2 regions of the Micrococcus sp. APC 4021 genome follow, and region 2 is predicted to be linked to the other one. Evidence: predicted binding sites of a transcription regulator. Region 2 holds the regulator's gene; the other holds the start of a gene.
What was found. The regulator HrcA, encoded in region 2, represses chaperone genes, less so after heat shock. The targets are predictions, from matches to a motif close to TTNGCACTCGNNNNNNNCGAGTGCNAA.

Region 1 (7,892 bases), on a different contig from region 2:
CTCCCTCGAGGAGCTCCACGCGTTCGCGCGGGCGGCGGGGCTCTCGGAGCGGGCCTTCGACCGGGACCACTACGACGTGCCCGCGCACCGACGTGCCGAGCTCGTGGCCCGCGGGGCGGTGCCCGTCAGCGGACGGGAGCTGGTGCGCCGCCTCGCCGCCTCGGGGCTGCGCGTGCCCGCCCGGAGCCGCGCCGAGAAGCGGGACGTGGTCCTCGCCCGGCGCTGGGCGCGGCTGTTCGAGGGCACGGCGGCGAGCCCAGATGCGGTGACGACGGCGGGTCGCGACCTGCTGGCCCGCTGGACGGAGCCGCATCGGCACTACCACGACCCGGCCCACCTGCTCGCGGTGCTCGAGTCCGTGGACCTGCTCGAGCGGGCGGGGGCGGAGACCGGACCGGATCCGCGTGCGGTCCGCCTGGCCGCGTGGTTCCACGACGCCGTCTACGCCGGGGACCCCACCGCGCCCGCCGGCCAGGACGAGGCGGACTCGGCCGCCCTGGCCCGGGACGTGCTCACCGATCCGCGGCTGGCCGTGCCGGCCGACGTCGTCGACGAGGTGGCACGCCTGGTGCTGCTCACCGCCGCCCACGACCCGGCCCCGCACGACGCGGCCGGGGCGGTGTTCTCGGACGCGGACCTCGAGGTCCTCGGCCGCTCCCCCGAGGCCTACGCCCGCTACGTGGCCGCGGTGCGGCGGGACTACGCGCACGTGTCCGACGCGGACTGGGCCCGCGGTCGCGGCGCGGTGCTGGACGCCCTGCTGGGCGCCGAGCGGCTGTATCGGACCGCGCCCGGCCGAGCGCGCTGGGAGGCCGCCGCCCGCCGCAATCTGGCGGCGGAACGAGCCGCGCTGTCGGCCTGAGCGGGGCGCCTCGGTGCTGGCCCGGAACGCGGCGAGGCCCGCCTCCCCGGACGGGGAGACGGGCCTCGCAGGCTGGGCGTCCGAACGGGTCGGGCCGGCTCAGCGGCTGATCACATCATGCCGCCCATGCCGCCCATCGGGTCCATGCCCTCGGCGCCGGCGGCGGCCTTCTCGGGCTTGTCCGCGACGACGGCCTCGGTGGTCAGGAACAGGCCCGCGATGGACGCGGCGTTCTGCAGGGCCGAGCGGGTCACCTTCACCGGGTCGTTGATGCCGGCGGCCAGCAGGTCCTCGTACTCGCCGGTGGCGGCGTTCAGGCCGTGGCCGTCGTCGAGGGTCTTGACCTTGTCCGCCACGACGCCGGGCTCCAGGCCCGCGTTGAAGGCGATCTGCTTCAGCGGGGCCTCGATGGCGACCTTGACGATGTTCGCGCCGGTGGCCTCGTCGCCCTCGAGCTGCAGGCCGCCGAACGCCTTGGCGCCGGCCTGGATCAGGGCCACGCCGCCGCCGGCGACGATGCCCTCCTCCACCGCGGCCTTGGCGTTGCGCACGGCGTCCTCGATGCGGTGCTTGCGCTCCTTGAGCTCCACCTCGGTGGCCGCGCCGGCCTTGATGACGGCCACGCCGCCGGCCAGCTTGGCGAGGCGCTCCTGCAGCTTCTCGCGGTCGTAGTCCGAGTCGGTGTTCTCGATCTCGGAGCGGATCTGTGCCACGCGGCCGGCGATCTGCTCGGCGTCGCCGGCACCCTCCACGATGGTGGTCTCGTCCTTGGTGATGACCACCTTGCGGGCGGAGCCCAGCAGGTCGAGGGTGGCGTTCTCCAGGGACAGGCCCACCTCGGAGGAGATGACCTGGCCGCCGGTGAGGATGGCGATGTCGGCGAGCATGGCCTTGCGGCGGTCACCGAAGCCCGGGGCCTTCACGGCCACGGACTTGAAGGTGCCGCGGATCTTGTTGACCACGAGGGTGGCCAGGGCCTCGCCCTCGACGTCCTCGGCGATGATCAGCAGCGGCTTGCCCGACTGCATGACCTTCTCGAGGATCGCCACCATGTCCTTCACGGAGGAGATCTTCGAGTTGACGATGAGGATGTAGGGATCCTCGAGGACGGCCTCCTGGCGGTCCGCGTCGGTCACGAAGTAACCGGAGATGTAGCCCTTGTCGAAGCGCATGCCCTCGGTGAGCTCGAGCTCGAGGCCGAAGGTGTTGGACTCCTCGACGGTGATGACGCCCTCCTTGCCGACCTTGTCCAGGGCCTCGGCGATGAGGGAGCCGATCTGCTTGTCCGCGGCGGAGATCGAGGCGGTGGCCGCGATCTGGTCCTTGGTCTCGATCTCGCGGGAGGCGGAGAGCAGCTCAGAGGTGACGGCCTCCACGGCCTTCTCGATGCCGCGCTTCAGGGACAGCGGGTCGGCGCCCGCGGCCACGTTGCGCAGGCCCTCGCGGACCAGCGCCTGGGCCAGCACGGTGGCGGTGGTGGTGCCGTCGCCGGCGACGTCGTCGGTCTTCTTGGCGACCTCCTTGACGAGCTCCGCGCCGATCTTCTCGTACGGGTCCTCGAGCTCGATCTCCTTGGCGATGGAGACGCCGTCGTTGGTGATGGTGGGGGCGCCCCACTTCTTCTCCAGCACCACGTTGCGGCCGCGGGGGCCGAGGGTCACCTTCACGGCGTCGGCCAGGGTGTTCAGGCCCTTCTCCAGGCCGCGGCGGGCCTCTTCGTCGAATGCGATGGTCTTGGCCATGTGCAGGTCCTTTCTGTACGTCGGCTTCCTACTTCTGGTGGCTGACCCGCGCCGATGCCCGCGACGGACGGCCCCTGGGGGCCTCATCGGTGGACAGGTCCTCCTCCACGGCGCCGGACCGACCGGGGTACGGCTGGCAGTCGCGCCTTCGGAGTGCTAACCCCATTATGAGCACTCGCACCGGGAGAGTGCAAAGGGTCCGCGGTGCGGGAGCCCGCTCTTCCGCGGACGGCGGACGGCCCCCGGCAGAACGCCTCGGGAGGCGCCCCGCCGGGGGGCCGGGAAGGGTGCGCGTCCGGCACGGCCGCACGGCGGGCGGGTCAGCCGGTGACGACCACCGCGACGCCGTTCACCTGCAGGTTCGGGGTCTGCATGACCGGGAAGCCGAGCTCCTTGCCGACCGCCTCGGCGGCGGCCTTGTTGGCCGAGCCGTTGTACAGGACGGTGGAGGACTGGATGCCGTAGCCGCTCCAGTTCTTCGCGTCCACCGAGGTGTAGCCGGCGCTCGTGAGCCGCTGCGCGTAGGAGGCGGCGAGGCCCTGGGTACGGGTCGCGTTGTACACGGTGACGTGGGTGCCGCGCACGGCCGCGGACTGCGCGGCCGCACGAGAGCTCGACGCGGCCGCGGACTGCGAGCGCGAGGCGTCCGCCGCGGCGGCCGAACGGGACGCGGCGGCGCGCGAGGACTCCGCCGCCTGGGCGGCCGAACGGGACGCGGCGGCGCGCGAGGACTCCGCCGCCTGGGCGGCCGCCGCCGACCGAGACGCCTCTGCGGACTGCGCGGCGGCCTCGGAACGCGAGGCCTCCGCCGCCTGTGCCGCGGCGGCGGCACGGGACGACTCGGCGGCCTCGGCGGCCTCGGCGGCGGCTCGAGAGGACTCGGCGGCCTCGGCGGCGGCCGCCTCCTGCGCCGCCCGCGAGGACTCGGCCGCGGCCGCGGAACGGGACGCCTCCGCCGCGTCCTCGGACGGGGTGGGGGACTCGGTCGCGGGTGCAGTCGACGCCGACGCGGAGGACGCCGAGGAGGACTCGGACGACGCCGACGCCGACGCCGACGTCGACGTCTCGGCCGCCGGGGCCGTCGTCGAGCTCTCGGCGGCGACGGGCTCCGAGCGGTCACCGGTGAGCCACGGCAGGACGACGCCCACGAACAGGCCGGCGAGCAGGACGAGGCCGGCCACCCAGAGCAGCGGGCTCAGGCGGCGACCCCCGCCCGTGGCGGTCGCGCCGGCGGCGGCGAAGGACTCGCGGTGCGCGCCGCGCTGGTCCGTGTACTCGGGGACCTCGTCGAAGCGGTCGGGCTGGTAGGCCATGGGTCAGTTCTCCTGGCGGGAAGCGGGCGTGGACGGCGCCGGATCCGCGGGTCCCCTCCGGGCCCGGCTGCGGGTGCCGCGCTTGCGCAGCAGCCGCGTGACCAGCAGGGGTCGGTAGGCCAGGGCGGCCTCACGGTCCAGCAGTCCGTTCAACACCTGATAATAGGCGGTCGGAGACAGCCCCAGACGCTCACGGACGGCGTGGTCCTTGGCCCCGCCGTACCGCCAGGTGTCGGCCTCCAGGTCCAGGACCGCACGCTCCAGGTCCGTCAGCTCGTCCCGCCGCGCCCCCGCGCGGGCACCCTCGTCCGGGGCCGGATCGGGCGAGACGGGCGTGGGGTGGGACATGGCGGCCACTGTACCCACCCGGTCTACCCTCGGGGCATGGAGTTCATCGCGCCCCTGGATCCGGGCTGGGAGGCGGCCCTCGCCCCGCAGGCCGCCGCGTTCGAGCAGGTCGGAGAGCGGCTGCGGGTCCGCCGGGCGGCCGGAGAGCAGGTGCTGCCGGCACCGGAGCACATCCTGCGGGCGTTCCGTCAGCCGTTCGCGGACGTCCGCGTCCTCGTGCTGGGCCAGGACCCCTACCCGACGCCGGGCCATCCGATCGGCCTGAGCTTCGCGGTGGACCGCCACGTGCGGCCGCTGCCCCGCTCCCTGGCCAACATCCACCGGGAGCTGCACGACGACCTCGGCATCACCCCGCCCGCCCACGGCGACCTCTCCGCGTGGACGGACCAGGGCGTGCTGCTGCTGAACCGCGCCCTCAGCGTGCGGGCCGGCGCACCCGGCAGCCACCGCGGCCTCGGCTGGGAGCAGATCACGGAGGCCGCGGTGCGGGCCCTCTGCGCGCGCGGCACCCCGCTCGTGGGGCTGCTGTGGGGAGCCGACGCGCGGCGCATGGCGCCGCTGCTGACGGCGGCGGGGGCCGGCGTCGTGGAGTCCCCGCATCCCTCGCCCCTGAGCGCCCACCGCGGGTTCTTCGGCTCCCGGCCGTTCAGCCGGGTGAACCGGCTCCTCGAGGCGGCCGGCGCGGCCCCGGTGGACTGGCGCCTGCCCGACTGAGCCGGGCCGCCGGTCAGCCGCGCTGGTGCATCACGAGTTCGGTGGGCAGCAGCGTGCCCATCCGGTCGGTGATCGGCTTGGCCAGGGTGTTGCCGAAGGCGACGCCGGCCGCGATCGCCACGACGATGACCGCGGCGTTGAACAGTCCCTCGACGCCCAGCAGCGTGGCCCCGGTCTCCACGGTGAACCCGTAGACGGACCGGAACATGGTGAGTCCGGGAAGCAGGAACAGCATGGACGGCAGGACGATCACGAGCGCCGGGGCCGCGAGCCGCTGGGCCACCAGGCGGCCGAGGAACCCGACCGCCGCCGCGGCGACCGCGGGCACCAGCCGGTCACTGACCCCGATCTGCTGCGCTGCCAGGTACGCGCCGAAGCCGGCCCCGGACACGAGACCGCAGGCCAGGATTTGCGGCCACCGCGACTGCTCCACCACCGCGTCCGCCATGCCCGCGGCCATCACGAGGCCCAGCAGCAGCAGCGGCGGATAGCTCAGCGTCCCCGCCTCGGCCAGGTCCAGCTGTTCGAATCCCACGAGATCCCCGATGCCCACGGCGATCATGATCCCGGCCATCACCCCGGCGAACACGAGCAGCGCGGAGAGGAAGCGGCCCGCGGCGGTCACCGGGAAGCCGTGGATGGCGTCCTGCACCGCGGTGACGAACCTCGCCGTGGGCAGGAGCATCATGATGCCGCCGGCGATCACCAGCGCCGGGTTGACCGGCAGGTCGAGGGCGTGGGCCATCAGCGCGATCACCGTGGCCGTGATCGCCCCGAACATCGTGGAGAAGATCTCCGGGAAGCGCGCCTTGTCCGCCTGGACCTTGAGCCAGAAGACCAGCCAGGTGGAGACCATGCCCAGGGCCGCGCCCGTCCAGGTCCCGCCGATGAACGGCACGAAGCAGGCCACGAACACGCCGGAGAAGAGGACCTCGAAGACGGCGGGGAACGGCTTGGGCTGATGCCGGATCTCCACGAGCCGGCGCTGGGCCTCGGCCCGGTCCACCTCGCCCGCGGCGATCTCCTCGACGAGCCGGTGGACGGCCACGAGCCCCTCGAAGTTCACCGAGGACGAGCGGACCACCCGCTGGAGGGTGAACGGGGCCTCGCCGCGTGAGGAGTCGGGCGCGTAGTTCAGGGAGATGGACTGGTTGGTCAGGTCCACCTCGGTCTCGAGGATCCCGTAGGCCTGCGTGGCCACGATGATCGAGGTCTCCACGTCCAGCGAGGCCGCGCCGAAGCTGAACATCGTCTCGCCCAGCTTGAGCGCGAAGTCCAGGGTCGTGCGGGCCTCAAGGGCCTGCGCCTCCGCGCGGCGCTGCTGCAGCGTGGAGCGCATGCGGCGCCCGTACGGCGAGGAGTGCAGGCGGTCGGCCAGCACGAGCGCCTGCGTCGGCAGGTTCTCGACGAAGACCTCGCGGGAGCGCCGGCCGCGCCGACGCCCGCGCTTCTCGGGCGGACCCGCGGGGACCACCGGGTCCGGGACGGTGATGTCCGGCTCGGGGATCACATCCGGGGCGGGCAGGGCGCCGTCGGCCTCCGCGGGCGCCAGGACGGAGGTGGGCACCTGCTCGGACAGCGGCGGCTCGGTCAGGGGCGCGTCCGCGGCCGGCTCCGGCAGCGTCTCCGCCTCCGGCTCGGCCGATTCCTCCGGCTGCGGCTCCGGCGCCGAGACCGGATCGGCGGCGGCGGGGCGGACCACGGGCGGCAGCGGCTCCGTCGGCTCGACGGCGACCGCGGCCGGGTGGGCCGACTCCGCCGGGTCGAGGTCGAGCAGGCCGGGGTCCTCCGGGTCGAGCGTGAGGTCGCCGACAGCGGCGGCGTCCTCGGCGCCGGCCGGGCGCAGCACGGGGATGAGCGTGGGGACGGCCGGGGGCTCCGCGATGCGGGGGTCGAACCGCGCCGGCTCCTGGGTGCCCTCCTGCTCCATGCGGCTCACCCTCTCCTTCCGTGTGCGGGCGCTGGACGCGCCACGGCGGTGGGCCGAGCCCCGCCGACGCGTCCATCCAACCACGCCGGCACCTCCCCCGCCGGGGCCGTCGGCACCGCGGCCCGGGGACGCGAAAGGGCCCTCCCGGAGGAGGGCCCTGCTGCGGTGGATCTTACTGGACTCGAACCAGCGACCTCTCGCGTGTGAAGCGAACGCTCTAACCAACTGAGCTAAAGATCCGGGCGTCGCCCCATGGGGGTGACAACTCGAAGAACGATACCTCAGGCGGCGCCGCCTGTCCACCCGGGCGACGGCCACCCCGCGCACGGCGGAGCGGCCATCGAGAGCCGACGAGCACGTCAGGCGTCGGTCAGCGTGGCGCCGGGCTCGAAACCGCCCTGGGCGACCAACGAGGTCCCGGCGCCCGGGGCGGGCTCCGGTCAGGAGCTGCCACCGAGGGAGGAGACCGCCCTGGCGGCGTCCGCCAGGCCGGCGCCGCAGCCCGCGGAGCAGGACACGGGCATGGACCGGGCCGTGGACCTGAGGGTGGACTCGACCTGGGCCGGGGTGAGGCTCGGCCGCTCGGCCAGCAGCAGGGCGGCCAGGCCCGCGACGTGCGGGGTGGCCATCGAGGTGCCGTTGTAGGCGGCGTGGCCGGCCGTCGTCGGGGTGGTGGCGCCGTTGTTCACGGTCGAGATGATGTTCGCGCCCGGGGCGGTCACGTCCACGGCGGAGCCGTAGTTCGAGAACGAGGCGCGGGCGCCCTGCGAGGTGGAGGCGGCCACCACGATGGTGTTCCGGCAGTTGGCCGGGCGCACGTTGGCGGCGGGCTGGTTCTCGTTGCCCGCCGCCACGACGACGGGCACGCCGCGGGAGACGGCCGCGTTGATCGCGTTCTGGTAGGTGGTGCCGCACGTGCCGGAGCCGCCGAGGGACATGTTGATGACGTCCGCCGGGTTCGGGTTGGCCGGCACGCCCGCCAC
Region 2 (7,216 bases):
ACGGCCCCCGCGGCCACGCAGGCCTCGAGCTCGGCCGGGCCGATCCCGCCCTCGGGGCCCACGACGACGGCGATCTCGGCGGCCGCGGAGAGTCGCTCCGCGGGCACCGTGGACACCCCGTGCTCCGCGTCCTCGTGCAGCACGAGGACGAGCCGGCCGCCGTCGTCGTCCCGGGCCAGCCCGGCGACCGCCGTCCCGGAGACGTGGTCTCGGACCGCGGGCACCCGGGCGCGACGCGCCTGCTTGGCGGCCGCGCGGGCCGTGTCCGCCCACTTCTGGCGGGCCTTGGCGGCCTTGGGGCCCTTCCAGCGGACGATCGAGCGCTCCGCCTCCCAGGGCACCACGGCGTCCACGCCGAGCTCGACGGCGGCCTGGACCGCCATGAGGTCCCGGTCGCCCTTGGCGAGGGCCTGGACGAGCACGAGCGCCGGGGTGGGCGCCGGCTCCTCCGCCACCGTGTCCAGCCGCACGGACACCGCGTCCGGGGCGGCCGCGAGCACGGTGCCGTGGCCGAGCGTGCCCGACCCGTCGGCCAGGAGCACGGCCTCCCCGGGGGCCAGGCGCATGGCCGCGGCGGCGTGCCGGGCCTCGGGGCCGCCGAAGACGACCTCCGCGCCGGCGCTCGCACCGGCCAGGGTGCCCGGTTCGAGGTGGAACAGGGGGGCGGTCACAGGTTCCTCAGGTTCTCCCGCAGCCGGGCGAACATGCCCTTGGCCTGGGGTGCGCCGTGCACGACCTCCTCGCCGCGCACCTCGGCCAGGCGCTCCAGGAGCTGGCGCTGCTCGTCGTCCAGGTCGGTGGGCGTGGTGACCACCACGTCCACCTTGAGGTCGCCACGGCCCTGCCCGCGCAGGCGGCCGACGCCCAGGCCGTGGAGGACCTCGACGTGGCCGGACTGCACGCCCGGGTCCAGGCTGACGGACTGCTTGCCGTCCAGGGTGTCCAGCGTGACGGTGGTGCCCAGGGCCGCGGCGGCCATGGGGACGGTCACGGTGGTGGCCAGGTGGTCGCCCTCGCGGCGGAAGGTCTCGTCCGGGCGGACCGCGATCTCCACGTAGAGGTCCCCGTTCGGGCCGCCGCCCGGGCCGGCCTCACCGCGGCCGGCGAGGTGGATGCGGGTGCCGTCGTCCACGCCCGCGGGGATCCGCAGGGTCAGCGGCGTCCGGGTGCGGACGCGGCCCTGCCCGTCGCACTCGTGGCAGGGCGTCGGGATGACGGTGCCGAACCCCTGGCAGGCGGGGCAGGCCTCGGTGGCCATGACGGTGCCCAGCAGCGACCGCACGGGGCGCTGGATCATGCCGTGGCCGTGGCAGGTCTGGCAGGTCTCCGGCTGGGTGCCGGGCTCGCAGCACGAGCCCTCGCACCGATCGCAGCGTACGGCCGTGTCCAGCTCGATCGTCTGCTCGCCGCCGAAGACGGCGTCGCGCAGGTCGATCCGCGCGGTCACCAGGGCGTCCTGGCCGCGGCGGGCGCGGCTGGCGGGGCCGCCGCGGCCGCCCTGGCCGGCGGCGTTCATGAAGGTCTCGAAGATGTCGGCGAAGCCCCCGAAGCCGCCCGCCCCGCCGAAGCCGCCCGGGAAGCCGGCCTGGCCGTTCTCATTGCCCGTCGTGTCGTAGGCCCGGCGCCGGCCCTCGTCCGAGAGCACCTCGTAGGCGTGGGAGATGCGCTTGAACTGCTCGGCCGCCTCCGGGTCGGGGTTGACGTCCGGGTGGTGGGTGCGCGCGAGCTTGCGGTAGGCGCGGCGGATCTCCTCGGTGCTGGCGTCACGGCTGACGCCGAGCGTCTCGTAGTGGTCGGTCACGGTGGGGATTCCTCTCGGGGAGAGCGGGACGTGGGGCGATGCGGGACGGGGCCCGCCAGGACGCGCGGTGGCGCGTCAGGTGGTCAGGATGCGGGAGAGATAGCGGGCGATCGCCCGGACGGCGGCCATGGTGCCCGGGTAGTCCATCCGGGTCGGTCCGATGACGCCGAGCTTCGCCACGGCGCCGGGGCCGTAGGCGGCTGCGACCACCGAGGTGTCCGCGAGCGATCCGGCGTTCTCGGAGCCGATCCGCACGGACACCCCGTGGGCGTCCTGCTCCATCTCCGTGAGCAGGCGCAGCAGCACCACCTGCTCCTCGAGCGCCTCCAGGATCGGCCCGATGGACGCGCCGAAGTCCCCCGGGGAGCGGGCCAGGTTGGCGGTGCCGGCCAGGACGATGCGGTCCTGCCGGCCGGCCTCGAGCAGGTCCTGGACGGCCGCGGCCACGAGGGCCGCGGACGGCCGGTGCTCCGGGCGGACCCGGGTGACGACGTCGTCCACCACGGTGGCCGCCTGCACCGGACCGAGCCCCAGCAGGGCGTCCAGCAGGAGGCCGCGGAGCACGGACAGCTCCGCCTCGTCGACCGGCCGGTCCAGCACGGCGTGCCGCTGGTCCACCCGTCCCGTGGACAGGATGAGGACCACGAGCAGGCGCGTGGGCGTGAGGGAGACCAGTTCGAGGTGGCGGATCGTGGAGCCGTCCTCGTGTGGGAACTGCGCGACGGCGACCTGCTGGGTCAGCTGGGCCAGGAGGCGCACCGTGGACTCCATCATGTGCTCGGTGTCCGTCTCCGCGTCCAGCAGGGTCCGCACGGCCCGGCGCTCGGCCGGGGACAGCGGCTTCACCTCGGAGAGGCGGTCGACGAACACGCGGTAGCCCTTGTCCGTGGGGACGCGCCCGGCGGAGGTGTGCGGGGCCACGATGAGGCCCTCCTCCTCGAGCGCAGCCATGTCGTTGCGCACGGTCGCGGAGGACACGCCCAGGGCGTGCCGTTCCACGAGCGCCTTGGAGCCCACGGGCTCGCGCAGCGCCACGTAGTCCTCCACGATCGCCTGGAGCACCTGCAGGCGGCGGGGCTGCTCCGACATCTCGGTCCTCCTCTGGTCCGTCGGGATCCGGGGCGACCCCGGAGGTGCCCCTGGCTGGCACTCCGGCGGGTCAAGTGCCAATGCTACCGTCCGGCCCGGGGGACGACCCGACCGGCCCGCACGGCTTCGCTCACGGTGATCGCCCGCCCCCGTTGCTACCGTGCTCTCCCATGGACTGGAGCAGCTGGGGCCCCGCGGGCCACGACGACCTGACGCGCCGCCCCGCCCGGACCGTCCCCGATGTGCCCGCCACCCCCGGCACGGTGGTCGAGGACGTGGCCTCCGGGTTCACCGGGGCCGTGATCGGCATCGAGCGCTCCGGCGGCGTGCACGTGGTGGTCCTGGAGGACCGCCGCGGCGTGCGCCGCGGCTTCCCCCTCGGCGGCGGCTTCTGGATCGACGGCGAGCCCGTGACCCTGGTCCCCCCGACCGCCGCGGCCCCGGCGGCGCCGGCCCGCACCGCCTCCGGCTCGCGACGGGTCGAGGGGGCGCGGGCCCGCACCGCCCGCGCCTCTCGCATCTGGGTGGAGGGCGTGCACGACGCCGAGCTGGTGGAGAAGGTGTGGGGCGAGGACCTGCGCCTCGAGGGCATCGTCGTGGAGCCCCTGCACGGCGTGGACGACCTCGCCGGGGCGATCCGTGCGTTCGCCCCCGGCCCGCGGCGCCGGCTCGGGATCCTCGTGGACCACCTCGTCACCGGGTCCAAGGAGGAGCGCCTCGCGGCCGAGGCCATGCACGTGCCGGGGGCCGCGGGCAACGTGCTCATCCTCGGTCACCCCTACGTGGACGTCTGGCAGGTCATCAAGCCCTCCGTCCTCGGCATCCCCGCGTGGCCCGTCGTGCCGAAGGGGCAGGACTGGAAGACGGGGATCCTGCGGGGACTGGGCTGGCCGCACGGGAGCAAGGAGGCCACGGGGCTGGGGTGGAAGCGGCTGCTCTCCCACGTCACCACGTACGCGGACCTCGAGCCGTCCCTGCTGGGCCGCGTGGAGGAGCTCATCGACTTCCTCACCGCCGCACCCGAGCACTGATCTCGGCGCGGCCCCCGCCCGCCCGCGCTATGCTGGCCCATGCCCTGCGCCCGGTCCCCGGCGCGCGGGTCCCGCGATCCAGGAGGAGCCCCTCGTGAACACCCGCGCGCAGCCCGACGCCGGCCGCACCGGCCACGGCCCGCCCGCCTGGCTCGTCTCGGCCGGCGGCCGCGGCGCCCCGCTCACGGCGAAGCAGGACCGTGACCGCGCGGCGCTGGCCCACCTCAGTCTGGCGTTCGGCGTGCTCGGCCCGCTGGTCGTGTGGCTGCTCTACCGCGACCGCGGCCCGTTCACCTCGCAGGAGTCGCGCGAGGCCCTGAACTTCTCCGGGCCGCCCACGCTCATCACGCTCCTGTTCTTCTTCCTGTCCCTGCTGCCGGTGGTCGGCCCGATCTTCGCGATCCTCGGCGCGCTCACGTGGGCCGCCATGGCGGTCTACGGCGTGATGGGCGCCTCGCACGTGTCCAAGGGCCGTCCGTTCCGGTACCCGTTCAACCTGCGCATCCTGCGCTGACCCGGGGCCGGCCGGTCAGAAGCCGGCCAGCGCCCGGACGATCGCGTCGTTGCGCAGCCGCCCCTCGAGCGTGGGGACGATGCGCCCGTCGACGGCGGCGCGCCCGTCCAGCAGGCCCGCGGCGATGAGTTCGGCGATCGCCCCGCGGATCCGCACGGCCTCCCCCGGCGTCTCCGAGACGAGCTCCGCGGTCGGGAGCCCGCCCACCGTGCGCACCGCGAGCATGATGCGCTCGAGGCGCCGCGCGTCGGCGTCGGGCCGCTCGCGGCCGACGGCGGGGGTGACCCCTGTGGCCAGCCGCTGCGCGTAGGCGGCGGGGTGCTTGGCGTTCCAGAACCGGACCCCGGCGAGGTGCGAGTGCGCGCCCGGGCCGATCCCCCACCAGTCCTGGTCCTCCCAGTACGCCACGTTGTGCCGCGCACGGTGGACCCCGGACCCCCGCGGGTCCCGCGCCCAGTTGGACACCTCGTACCAGCGGTAGCCGGCGGCGCCGAGCAGCTCCTCGGCGAGCAGGTACTTGTCCGCCTGGTCGTCGGGGTCCACGTCCGCCACCTCGCCGCGGGCCACCTGGGCCCCGAGCTTGGTGCCCTCCTCCACGATCAGCGAGTACGCGCTCACATGGTCCGGGGCCAGGGCGACGGCGGCCTCGAGCGTGGCCCGCCAGTCGGCGAGGGACTCCCCCGCGGTCCCGTAGATCAGGTCCAGGGACACCTCCAGGCCGGCCTCGCGGGCCGCGGCGACGGCGGCGGGGACGGACTCGGGCCGATGGGTGCGCTCGAGCGTGGCGAGCACGTGCGGCACCGCGGACTGCATGCCCAGGGAGAGGCGGGTGAAGCCGCCGGCCGCGAGCTGGCGGGCGTACTCCGGGGTGATCGTGTCCGGGTTGGCCTCGGTGGTCACCTCCGCGCCGGGCGCGATCCCGAACCGGTCCACCGCCGCCTGGAGGATGCGCACGAGGTCCGCGGCCGGCAGGAGCGTGGGCGTGCCGCCGCCGAAGAACACCGTGTGCAGCGGGCGGTCGGGCACGTCCGAGGACGCGAGCACGTCCGCGGCGAAGTCCAACTCCGCGACCGCCGACTCCCAGTAGTCGCCGCGACCCGCGCCGGGGCCGAGGTCGACGGCCGTGTACGTGTTGAAGTCGCAGTAGCCGCAGCGCACCGTGCAGAACGGCACGTGGACGTACAGGCTGAAGGTGCGCGCCGCGCCGTCGCGGGCGGCCGCGCGCACCCGCTGCCCGACGTCGGCCGGCAGCCGGCCGTCGTCGGGGACGGGCTCGCCGAGGGGCAGGGCGGGCACTTACTTCTTCGCGGCCTGGTCGGCGCCGGCGCTGTCCGAGGACAGGGCGGCGATGAAGGCCTCCTGCGGGACCTCCACCCGGCCGACCATCTTCATGCGCTTCTTGCCCTCCTTCTGCTTCTCGAGCAGCTTGCGCTTGCGGGAGATGTCGCCGCCGTAGCACTTGGAGAGCACGTCCTTGCGGATCGCGCGGATGTTCTCGCGGGCGATGATGCGCGAGCCGATGGCGGCCTGGATCGGCACCTCGTACTGCTGGCGCGGGATCAGCTCCTTGAGCTTGCCCGTCATCATCACGCCGTACGCGTAGGCGTTGTCCCTGTGGGTGATCGAGGAGAACGCGTCCACCTGTTCGCCCTGGAGCAGGATGTCCACCTTGACGAGGTCGGCGACCTGGTCGCCGTCGGCCTTCCAGTCCAGCGAGGCGTACCCCTTGGTGCGGGACTTGAGCTGGTCGAAGAAGTCGAACACGATCTCGGCCAGCGGGATCCAGTAGCGGATCTCCACGCGTTCCTCGGAGAGGTAGTCCATGCCCTTGAGATTGCCGCGCTTGGCCTGGCACAGCTCCATGACGGCGCCGATGAACTCGGCCGGCACGATGATCGTGGCCGAGGCCATGGGCTCGCGCACCTCGAGGATCTTGCCCTCGGGGAACTCGGAGGGGTTGGTCACGGTGACGACCTCACGGTCCTCCCGGGTGACCTCGTAGACCACGTTGGGCGCGGTGGAGATGAGGTCGAGGTCGAACTCGCGCTCGAGGCGCTCGCGCACGATCTCCAGATGCAGCAGACCGAGGAAGCCGACGCGGAAGCCGAAGCCCAGCGCGACCGAGGTCTCCGGCTCGTAGACGAGCGCGGCGTCGTTGAGCTTGAGCTTGTCCAGGGCGTCACGCAGCACGGGATAGTCCGAGCCGTCGATGGGGTACAGACCCGAGAACACCATGGGCTTGGGGTCCTCGTAGCCACCCAGGGACTGCTCCGCCGGGTGGGCGTGGTTGGTGACCGTGTCGCCCACCTTGGACTGACGCACGTCCTTCACGCCGGTGATGAGGTAGCCCACCTCGCCCGCGGCCAGGCCCTTGGTGGGCACGGGCTCCGGGGAGGAGACGCCGATCTCGAGGAGCTCGTAGGTGGTGCCCGTGGACATCATGCGGACCTTCTCCCGTGGGGAGAGCCGGCCGTCCACGACGCGCACGTACGTGACGACGCCCCGGTAGGTGTCGTACACGGAGTCGAAGATCATCGCGCGGGCCGGGGCGTCCGCGTCCCCCTCCGGGCCGGGGATGGCGCGGACCACGCGGTCCAGCAGCTCCTCGACGCCGACGCCCGTCTTGCCGGAGACGCGCAGCACGTCCTCGGGCTCGCAGCCGATCAGGGAGGCCAGCTCGGCCGCGTAGCGGTCCGGATCCGCGGCGGGCAGGTCGATCTTGTTGAGCACGGGGATGATCTCCAGCTCGTGCTCCATGGCGAGGTAGAGGTTCGCCAGGGT

Region 1: a site for HrcA is predicted at 2,738-2,764, ahead of groL (chaperonin GroEL). Genes of this name have one in related genera too.

Annotation. Positions count from the first base shown of each region.
Region 1 is NZ_JASDCZ010000005.1:5,576-13,467, reverse strand. It holds gene QL983_RS01105 (DUF4031 domain-containing protein) at 1-862, shown strand, start outside; gene groL (chaperonin GroEL) at 973-2,604, opposite strand; gene QL983_RS01095 (LytR C-terminal domain-containing protein) at 2,925-3,917, opposite strand; gene QL983_RS01090 (DUF3263 domain-containing protein) at 3,921-4,265, opposite strand; gene QL983_RS01085 (uracil-DNA glycosylase) at 4,302-4,979, shown strand; gene QL983_RS01080 (threonine/serine exporter family protein) at 4,993-6,909, opposite strand; tRNA gene QL983_RS01075 (tRNA-Val) at 7,076-7,149, opposite strand; gene QL983_RS01070 (S8 family peptidase) at 7,350-7,892, opposite strand, start outside.
Region 2 is NZ_JASDCZ010000024.1:159-7,374, forward strand. It holds gene QL983_RS03725 (16S rRNA (uracil(1498)-N(3))-methyltransferase) at 1-671, opposite strand, end outside; gene dnaJ (molecular chaperone DnaJ) at 668-1,801, opposite strand; gene hrcA (heat-inducible transcriptional repressor HrcA) at 1,877-2,890, opposite strand; gene QL983_RS03740 (DUF3097 family protein) at 3,061-3,921, shown strand; gene QL983_RS03745 (DUF4870 domain-containing protein) at 4,016-4,435, shown strand; gene hemW (radical SAM family heme chaperone HemW) at 4,451-5,731, opposite strand; gene lepA (translation elongation factor 4) at 5,732-7,216, opposite strand, start outside.